2 regions of the Terribacillus sp. JSM ZJ617 genome follow, and region 2 is predicted to be linked to the other one. Evidence: riboswitches for the same ligand, from Rfam matches in the RefSeq annotation. Region 2 holds a riboswitch; the other holds the start of a gene.
The links. Region 2 has a riboswitch for S-adenosylmethionine ahead of ACH6C1_RS01955 (methionine ABC transporter ATP-binding protein). Riboswitches for the same ligand answer to the same signal wherever they lie in the genome.

Region 1 (4,216 bases), on a different contig from region 2:
TCCAGGTATGCGGTTTTCTTACCTGTCAAACCGCCCCAGTCTTCTTCTTCACGAGATTGATAATCTTCGAATTTTGATAGGACAATCTCATTCCCGCGCTTCCAGGAATCAAATTTGAATGGACCTGTACCGATTAGCTGCTCGTTTGTCAGCGGTTGTTCACCTGCAGCTTCCGCAATGTCAGCTGGAAGGACGACAGCAGATGCTTTTGGTGCAGACATATCAGTAAGCAAAGCGGTATACGGATCGTTAAGTGTAATGACCAATGTCAGGTCATCCGTGGCTTCTACGGAATCAACATGCGTTGCAGTGATCTTACCGACAGAGGAGACCTTCAGCCAGCGGTCGATAGATGCTTTTGCGTCTTCCGCTGTTACGTCTTGCCCGTTATGGAACTTAAGTCCGTCACGAAGCGTGATCGTATAGGTTTTCTTATCCTCACTAACGGTATAATCATCAGCAAGCAAAGGGCGTACTTGATAATCATGATCTAGTGCAAATAAACCTTCGTAAATATGCCAGCCAATTTTTCTGGTGGCACTTTCTCCGGAATACATCCAGTCAAGCGTATCAGGATCAGCAGTCATGGCAACGTTCAAGTCGCCGCCTTCAACGGGCTCTCCGCCGCTTGCGTCGGAACTGCTGCTGGAACTGCTGGAGCACCCGAAAAGGGCGATGGTGGCCATCAGGCCGAATAATATAAGTGCAAGCTTCTTATTCAATATACTTCCTCCTTAGCTTCCCAATAACGAGAATACGATTTTCGTGAATGCTTTTTCTGTGATGAGCAAAGCTCGCTCGTCGATGTCGAATTTAGGGTGGTGATGCGGATAATGGGTGCCTGTATCGTCATTGCGGGAGCCGACTTTAAAGAAGCTTCCCGGTTTCTCTTGCAGATAGTAAGCGAAATCCTCTGCTCCCATACCGGTTTCAAGTGGAATAACCTGTTCTTCACCGAATTGTTCGCTAAAAAGACGCTGCAGAAGTGCAGTTTCTTCTGGATGGTTGTAAAGAGCAGGGTAGCCATGCAAATAATCGATGGAATAGGTTGCGCCGAAACCAGTTGCGATTCCAGCTACAATGGACTCTATTTGTTTCCTTACCTGCTGGCGTATGTCTGCATTGAATGTCCGTACTGTTCCTTCCAATCTGGCAGTATCCGGAATAACATTGAATGCTTGGCCAGATTGAAACACACCAAGTGTCACAACTGCTGATTCCAGCGGATTGACTCTGCGGCTGACGATCTTTTGCAGGGCGCTGACGATATCACTTCCGATGACAATTGGATCGACAGCCTCATGAGGAGCTGCGCCATGACCGCCTTTTCCTTGGATAGTAATCGCGAATTTATCTACTGCTGCCATTTTGAAGCCTTCGCCAACACCGATCTTTCCGATAGGAGCGGCCGAATTAAGGTGGGCACCGTAGACATAGTCAACACCATCAAGTGCACCATTTTCAATCATCGCTTTTGCACCGCCTGGAGGTACTTCTTCAGCTGGCTGGAACAAAAAGACCACTTTACCTTTCAGGCTATCCTTATGCTTGATCAGCGCTTTGGCAGTTCCAAGCAGTGCTGCGGTATGGCCGTCATGACCGCAAGCATGCATTACGCCAGGAGTCTTGGATCGATAGGCTGTTTCTTTTTCATCTTCTATCGGAAGGGCATCGAAATCTGCTCGCAGTGCAATAGTTGGTCCTGCTGCCTTACCTGATAGGGTAGCGACGATGCCATATCCGCCAATATTTGTCTGGAGTTCTTCATAGCCGAAGCTGCGCAGCTTGTCGGCGATAAAACGAGCGGTTTCTGTCTCCTGGAAACTTAATTCAGGATGCTGATGCAAATAACGTCTCCACTCCACGACTTCTGCGAAATTGTCTTCCAGCTCCGTATGTACTTCTGCAAGCGTCTGCTTGTTCTGTTCCATTTTCCAACCTCCTGTAACAATCTTGATATTTCCAATGAAAATAATCGGAATTAAGTCCAAAAAAAAGACCCTCTTCCAGGCAGAAGAGGGTCTTTTAAAGATTTTCCGCTCTTCTTATCTTCAGTGTTAAACACCTGGAATTAGCACAGTACTGCGCCTTGCAGCCTGTTGCTTTGGTTTCGCTGGGCCATTCCCTCCACCAATCTCGATAAGAAATATCAGTTGTAAGGAAAAGGATAGACCGAAAAGTTCTAGGTGTCAATCCTATTTTTTATCGCTATTTTTCCTGATCGGCATGACCACGCTAAAAATTCCATTAGTAAAAGATTCATTTGGCAGAAAATTTAAAATAATGCTTGACTATACATTCTTTTGTGATAACATAGCTTTAATATAAAAATTATATAGAACTTTTCTTATCAAGAGAGACGGAGGGACTTGGCCCAGTGATGTCTCAGCAACCAGTCTGAGAAGACACGGTGCTAAATCCAAAAGGTATCCGCCTTAAAGATAAGAAGCTGATTCGGTCATGACTGAACCTTCTTCCTTTTTGGGGAGAAGGTTCTTTTTTTGTTTAAGAGAAGGGTGAGAAGCGGTATGGGAAATAGTTTGGAAACGACATTCGTACAGTTAGGAAATCGTAGTGATGGAGTAACAGGAGCAGTGAATCCGCCAGTGTATCTGTCCACTGCTTATGCACATGGAGGAATCGGCGAATCTACCGGGTATGATTATTCACGGACGAAGAATCCTACTCGTACTGTCCTGGAAGAAGGTTTTGCAATGCTGGAAAAAGGCGATCGAGCTTTTGCATGCAGCTCAGGCATGGCAGCAATTCAGCTTGTATTATCCCTTTTCCGTTCAGGCGATTCACTGCTAGTGCCAGAGGATATTTATGGGGGCACCTATCGACTGTTTGATTTCTATTCAGATGCATATGACGTATCGCCGGTATATGCGCCATTTCATTCCGTTGAAGAGACTGCAGCATTGATAACGGACGATACAAAAGCAATTTTCCTTGAAACACCGACAAACCCGCTCATGCAGGAAATCGATATTGCTGCATATGCGCAATTGGCAAAAGCACATGACCTGTTGCTAATTGTTGATAATACATTTCTGACACCTTATTACCAGCAGCCGCTTACAGAAGGAGCAGATATCGTCATCCATAGTGCGACTAAATATATCGGCGGCCATAACGACGTTTTAGCCGGACTTGTTGTGAGTAAAGGCAGTGAGCTATCAGATCGGTTAGCTGCATTGCATAACGGTACGGGAGCTGTCTTGTCTCCGCTCGATTCCTGGCTTCTCATCCGAGGCTTGAAGACGCTGCCGCTTCGAATGCGGCAGCATCAAGCAAATGCACAGCGCATCGCAAGTTATCTTGCAGAGGAGCCGAAAGTCAAAGACGTCCTGTATACAGGAAAAGGCGGCATGCTTTCCTTCCGTGTCCAGGAAAGCAGCTGGGTCGATCCATTCCTTCGCAGCCTGGAAATCATCACCTTTGCCGAAAGTCTTGGCGGAGTGGAAAGCTTTATCACATATCCTACAACACAGACACATGCAGATATCCCTGTTGAGGAACGGGAGGCCAGAGGAATTTGCGATTGTCTGCTTCGTTTCTCGGTCGGGATTGAAGAAGCGGAGGATTTGATTGGTGATTTACAGCAAGCATTCGCCAAACTGGATTAGGAGGTCATCATCATATGGGAGAACAACATGCAGAAACGACATATATACGGGGATTACACAAAGAGCAGCAAACAGGTGCGGTGAACGTCCCGATCTATCTATCGTCTACCTTCCACCAGGAAAGCTTCGAGGATTTCGGTCCATTCGATTATAGTCGTTCTGGTAACCCGACACGAGAAGCGCTGGAGCAGAAGGCAGCTGCACTAGAGGGAGGTACAGATGCTTTCGCATTTTCGTCTGGCATGGCAGCAATATCCTCCGCATTCATGCTGCTGTCAGCGGGGGATCATGTAATTGTAACTGAGGATGTTTACGGTGGAACGTATCGTTTTGTGACAGAAATACTTCCAAAATTCCAGATCAGTCATTCCTTCGTAGACTTAACCGATTTGGATTCTGTTGAAGCAGCGATTCAGCCAAATACAAAGGTCATTTACGTGGAAACACCGTCCAATCCCTGTTTGAAGGTGACGGACATTCGGGCAGTTGTTCGGATAGCAAAGCAACATAATTGTTTAACTTTCTTGGACAACACATTTTTAACGCCGCTGTATCAGCAGCCGCTAGCACTCGGTGTGGATGTAGTC
Region 2 (4,216 bases):
GGGCAACAACAGGTACGATTTCAATGTTCTTCGGATTCTCTACAATTTTGGATGGATCTCCGAACTGGCCAAAGTCATCCGCTAATTTTATAACGCCAGCTGCTTCCAAAGCCCGCAGTGATCTAGCTTGGTTAGATGGATCATCCGGGATAGCAATCTTATCGCCTTCCTTCAGTTCATCAAGGCTTTCGATTTTCTCTGAATAAGCTCCAATTGGGGCAATGACTGTCGAACCGATTGGTACAATAGTATCGCCATTTTCTTTGGCATATTGACTCAGGAAGGCGATATGCTGGAATGAGTTCATGTCGATTTCACCGTTGGCCAACGCTTGGTTTGGCAGTGTATAGTCAGAGAATTCCACAAGTTCGATATTGATGCCCTCTTCCTTCGCCTTTTCCTTCAAAATTGGCCATTGATCCCCATCAGAACCTGTTACACCGATTTTCACTGTTTGGCTGCCATCTGCTGAGCTGCTCCCACACGCTGCAAGGATAAATACAAAGGCTAACGAAACGATTCCAAGTAGAGCTTTTTTCATGTCGATCATCTCCTTAAAATTTTTCTTGAAAGTGTATTGCCGACCCATTGGGCAAGCTGGACAAGCACAATTAAGATAACGACTGTAACAATCATGACGCTCGTATCAAACCGCTGGTAGCCATATGTCATCGCTACATGTCCGAGACCCCCGCCGCCGACCGTTCCTGCCATTGCCGAGAAATCAATCAAACTGATGGTAATGAACGTCAATCCGAGAACGAGCGGACCGAGAGCTTCCGGAATCAAGATGGTAAAGATTATCTGAAGAGGACTGGCTCCCATGGCCTTAGCTGCCTCGATGACACCCGGGTCAATACTGATGAAGTTATTTTCTACAACTCGTGCGATGCTGAATGCAGCTGCGATGCTCATCGGGAAGATCGCGGCCCATGTACCGATGGTCGTGCCAATCACCTCTCTGGTCAGCGGACTGATCGCGACTAGGAATATAATGAAGGGGATCGGGCGGATAATGTTGATCAGGAAGTTGATAATTTGAAAAAGGAACGCATTTTCCAGAATGTTTCCTTTACGGGTTATGAATAGTAGAAGTCCGAGAATGATGCCGAATATAGAACCTATGACCAATGTGACAGCCACCATCAGAATCGTCTGACCAGTCGCCTCGACAATACGCGGCCAAAAAGTTTGCCAATCTACGCCCATGCCACATCCACCTCCTCTATTTGTACGATCTCTTCCAATTCCCTTACAGCACCGGCTGTTTTACCTTCGTCACCGTCAAAGCTGACAAGCAAATTGCCGTAGAATTTTGCCTGGATTTCTTGGACGGAACCATAGACGATATTCACGTCAATATCGTGCTTTCTTGTTACCCGGGATAAGACTGGATCGCTTGCCACCTCTCCTTTGAAAATGATTCTGTACAGCTGCTTCCCGCCTTTTTGCCGCCACTCATCTAATAACGATGGAGATGGGAGATCCTGCTGAACGGAGCGGATAAAACGTTTTGTCGTCTGGTGGACAGGACTTGTGAATGTATCGAATACACCGCCAGTTTCTATAACCTCTCCATCCTCCATAACAGCAACCTTGTCACAGATAGCTTGAATCACATGCATCTCATGCGTGATCAGCAGAATTGTAATACCGAATTCCTTGTTCACCTTTTTAAGTAGACGAAGAATTTCACCTGTTGTATCAGGATCCAGTGCCGAAGTTGCTTCATCACAAATCAGAATATCCGGTGATGTGGCTAATGCTCTGGCAATGCCAACTCGCTGCTTTTGTCCTCCTGACAGCTGTTCCGGATAATCCTTTGCTTTATCCGACAGTCCGACGAAATGGAGAAGTTCATTCACTCTCTCTTTTATTTTAGCTCGCGGCATTTTTGCCAGTTTCAAAGGATAAGCAACATTACCAGCAACAGTCCGCGAGGTTAACAGATTGAAATTTTGAAAGATCATCCCTATCCTGCGGCGTACTTTCCGAACTTCACTAGGACGAAGACTGGCTAAATCCACACCTTGCACTTCCACCGAACCTGCTGTCGGATTTTCCAGTACATTGACAAGCCTGAGCAAGGTACTTTTACCGGCTCCGCTAAAGCCGATAATGCCGAATATCTCTCCTTCCTCGATTGTCAGATTCACATTTCTAACAGCATGCACTTCCCGTTTTCCGATTGTAAATGTCTTTGAAACATCCTTGAAAGTAATCATCATTTTCCTCCCATCAACACAAAAGAGCCCTCTTTTCCTTATCCAGAAAAAGAGGGCTCCACGTATGAAACTTCCTCATTCTCATCTTCCAAACGCTCATGAGCGTTTGCAGGAATTGGCACGGTATTTAATAATAAACCCGTTGCCGAGACGTCATAGGGCCTGATCCCTCGGTCTCTCTGGATAAGAATAAAACAAGTATGCAGTTGTAAGATTTGATTACCATGTTATGGGATTGCAGATTGAAAGTCAATCACTTTTTTAAAATTCTTTTTTCTGGTATTGGATAATCCCTTGCTGTGGCCAGCTTGCGTTAGCTGTTTATGCATTTTAGAAAAAGGGTGCTTCACAGCCTTTCAATCATAATAAGACGCATATTGGCTAGTTTGGAATAGTAGCTAAAGTATACGATAGCCAAGCCTGTTTTCCTATACAGCCTAATAAAAAAGTCGCATCAAAAATGCGACTTTCAATGTTATTCAGCTGTTAGGTGCCAAGTGTAACTCACAAAATCCCCAATAAGGTCTGCAGGTACACGAATACCGCTGTACGCCAGTTCATCACCACTATATATTTCTTCCGTACCATTGATTCTGTAGTTTTTAGCTTCATCCAATCCCTTCATCCGTAAAGAAGCGAGTGGTGCTGCTGGCTCTGCCAGAACACGATAATAGCAGACAAAAGCTTCTGTTTTATCTTCGTTAACAAACATCCAAGCAGTTTCATTGCCTTCAAAAGGACTTTTCAGCCGATAGAATCGACCGAACTGAACAAGTCTGCGAATCTCCTTATAGGTGTTAATCTGCTGCTTGACGACTTCCTTCTCCTCAGGACTAAGCTTTGTGAGGTCCAGCTCGTATCCCAGATTCCCTGCCATCGCGACGTCACCCCGCATCTCCAATGAAGTAAATCGGTGTACTTGATGGTTCGGAACATCGGATACATGGGCACCCATCGAAGCAATGGGATAAAGCAAACTTGTAGTATGCTGAATTTTAAGCCTTGAGACAGCATCTGTATTATCACTTGTCCATGTTTGTGGCATGTAATACAGAATTCCCGGGTCATAGCGGCCGCCGCCGCCTGAGCAGCTTTCAAACAGAATCTGCGGAAAACGGGAAGTGATCTTATCCATCACTTCATAGACTCCGAGAATATGTCGATGTGCCGTTTCCCGCTGACGCTCAGGAGGAAGCAAGGCAGAACCAACCTCAGACAGATGACGGTTCATATCCCATTTCACATAAGTGATTGGGGCACTTTCCAAGATGGCTGCTACTCGCTTAATAATCTCCTCCCGAACGTCCTGTCTTGAAAAATCGAGCACGAGCTGATCACGGCTTTCCGTACGATATCGATCCGGCACATGCAGACACCAGTCAGGATGCTCACGGTACAAATCACTGTCCACCGATACCATTTCCGGCTCGAACCAAAGTCCAAATTGCATATCTAAATCGTTTACACGTTTCGCCACATCTTCAAGTCCATTCGGCAGCTTCGTTTTATCGACAAACCAATCTCCCAATGATGTGGAATCTGAATTCCGTTTTTTGAACCAGCCATCATCCAATACGAAAAGCTCGATTCCTAGCTCACTGCCAGCCTTAGCGATTGCCTCAATTTTATCAGCATCAAAATCAAAATACGTCGCTTCCCAGTTATTAATCAGAATCGGCCGCTCTTTATCTCTGTATTCTCCTCTTACTAGATGCTGCTGATAGAACCCATGCAGCGTTTGCGACATTCCTCCCAAACCATCCGCTGCATAAACAAGCACTGCTTCTGGTGTTTGAAATGTCTCATTGGGTTCCAGCAGCCACGTGAAGTCGAACGGATTGATACCCATTGTCACCCGAGTTGTCGCAAACTGATCGACTTCTGCCTGGGCTAGGAAATTACCGCTATAGACAAGATGAAAACCAAACACTTCCCCTTGATCTTCTGTTGCATGCTTCTCCATCAAGGCGATGAACGGATGCTGCTGATGA

Region 1: it holds a riboswitch for S-adenosylmethionine, as region 2 does, so the genes downstream of both, ACH6C1_RS11635 (M20 metallopeptidase family protein) here and ACH6C1_RS01955 (methionine ABC transporter ATP-binding protein) in region 2, are expected to answer to the same signal.

Annotation. Positions count from the first base shown of each region.
Region 1 is NZ_JBISEQ010000003.1:23,314-27,529, forward strand. It holds gene ACH6C1_RS11630 (ABC transporter substrate-binding protein) at 1-722, opposite strand, end outside; gene ACH6C1_RS11635 (M20 metallopeptidase family protein) at 735-1,931, opposite strand; SAM riboswitch class I at 2,043-2,146, opposite strand; SAM riboswitch class I at 2,345-2,448, shown strand; gene ACH6C1_RS11640 (methionine biosynthesis PLP-dependent protein) at 2,529-3,629, shown strand; gene ACH6C1_RS11645 (aminotransferase class I/II-fold pyridoxal phosphate-dependent enzyme) at 3,644-4,216, shown strand, end outside.
Region 2 is NZ_JBISEQ010000001.1:391,572-395,787, reverse strand. It holds gene ACH6C1_RS01965 (MetQ/NlpA family ABC transporter substrate-binding protein) at 1-541, opposite strand, end outside; gene ACH6C1_RS01960 (methionine ABC transporter permease) at 547-1,209, opposite strand; gene ACH6C1_RS01955 (methionine ABC transporter ATP-binding protein) at 1,200-2,225, opposite strand; SAM riboswitch class I at 2,304-2,415, opposite strand; gene ACH6C1_RS01950 (alpha-galactosidase) at 2,701-4,216, opposite strand, start outside.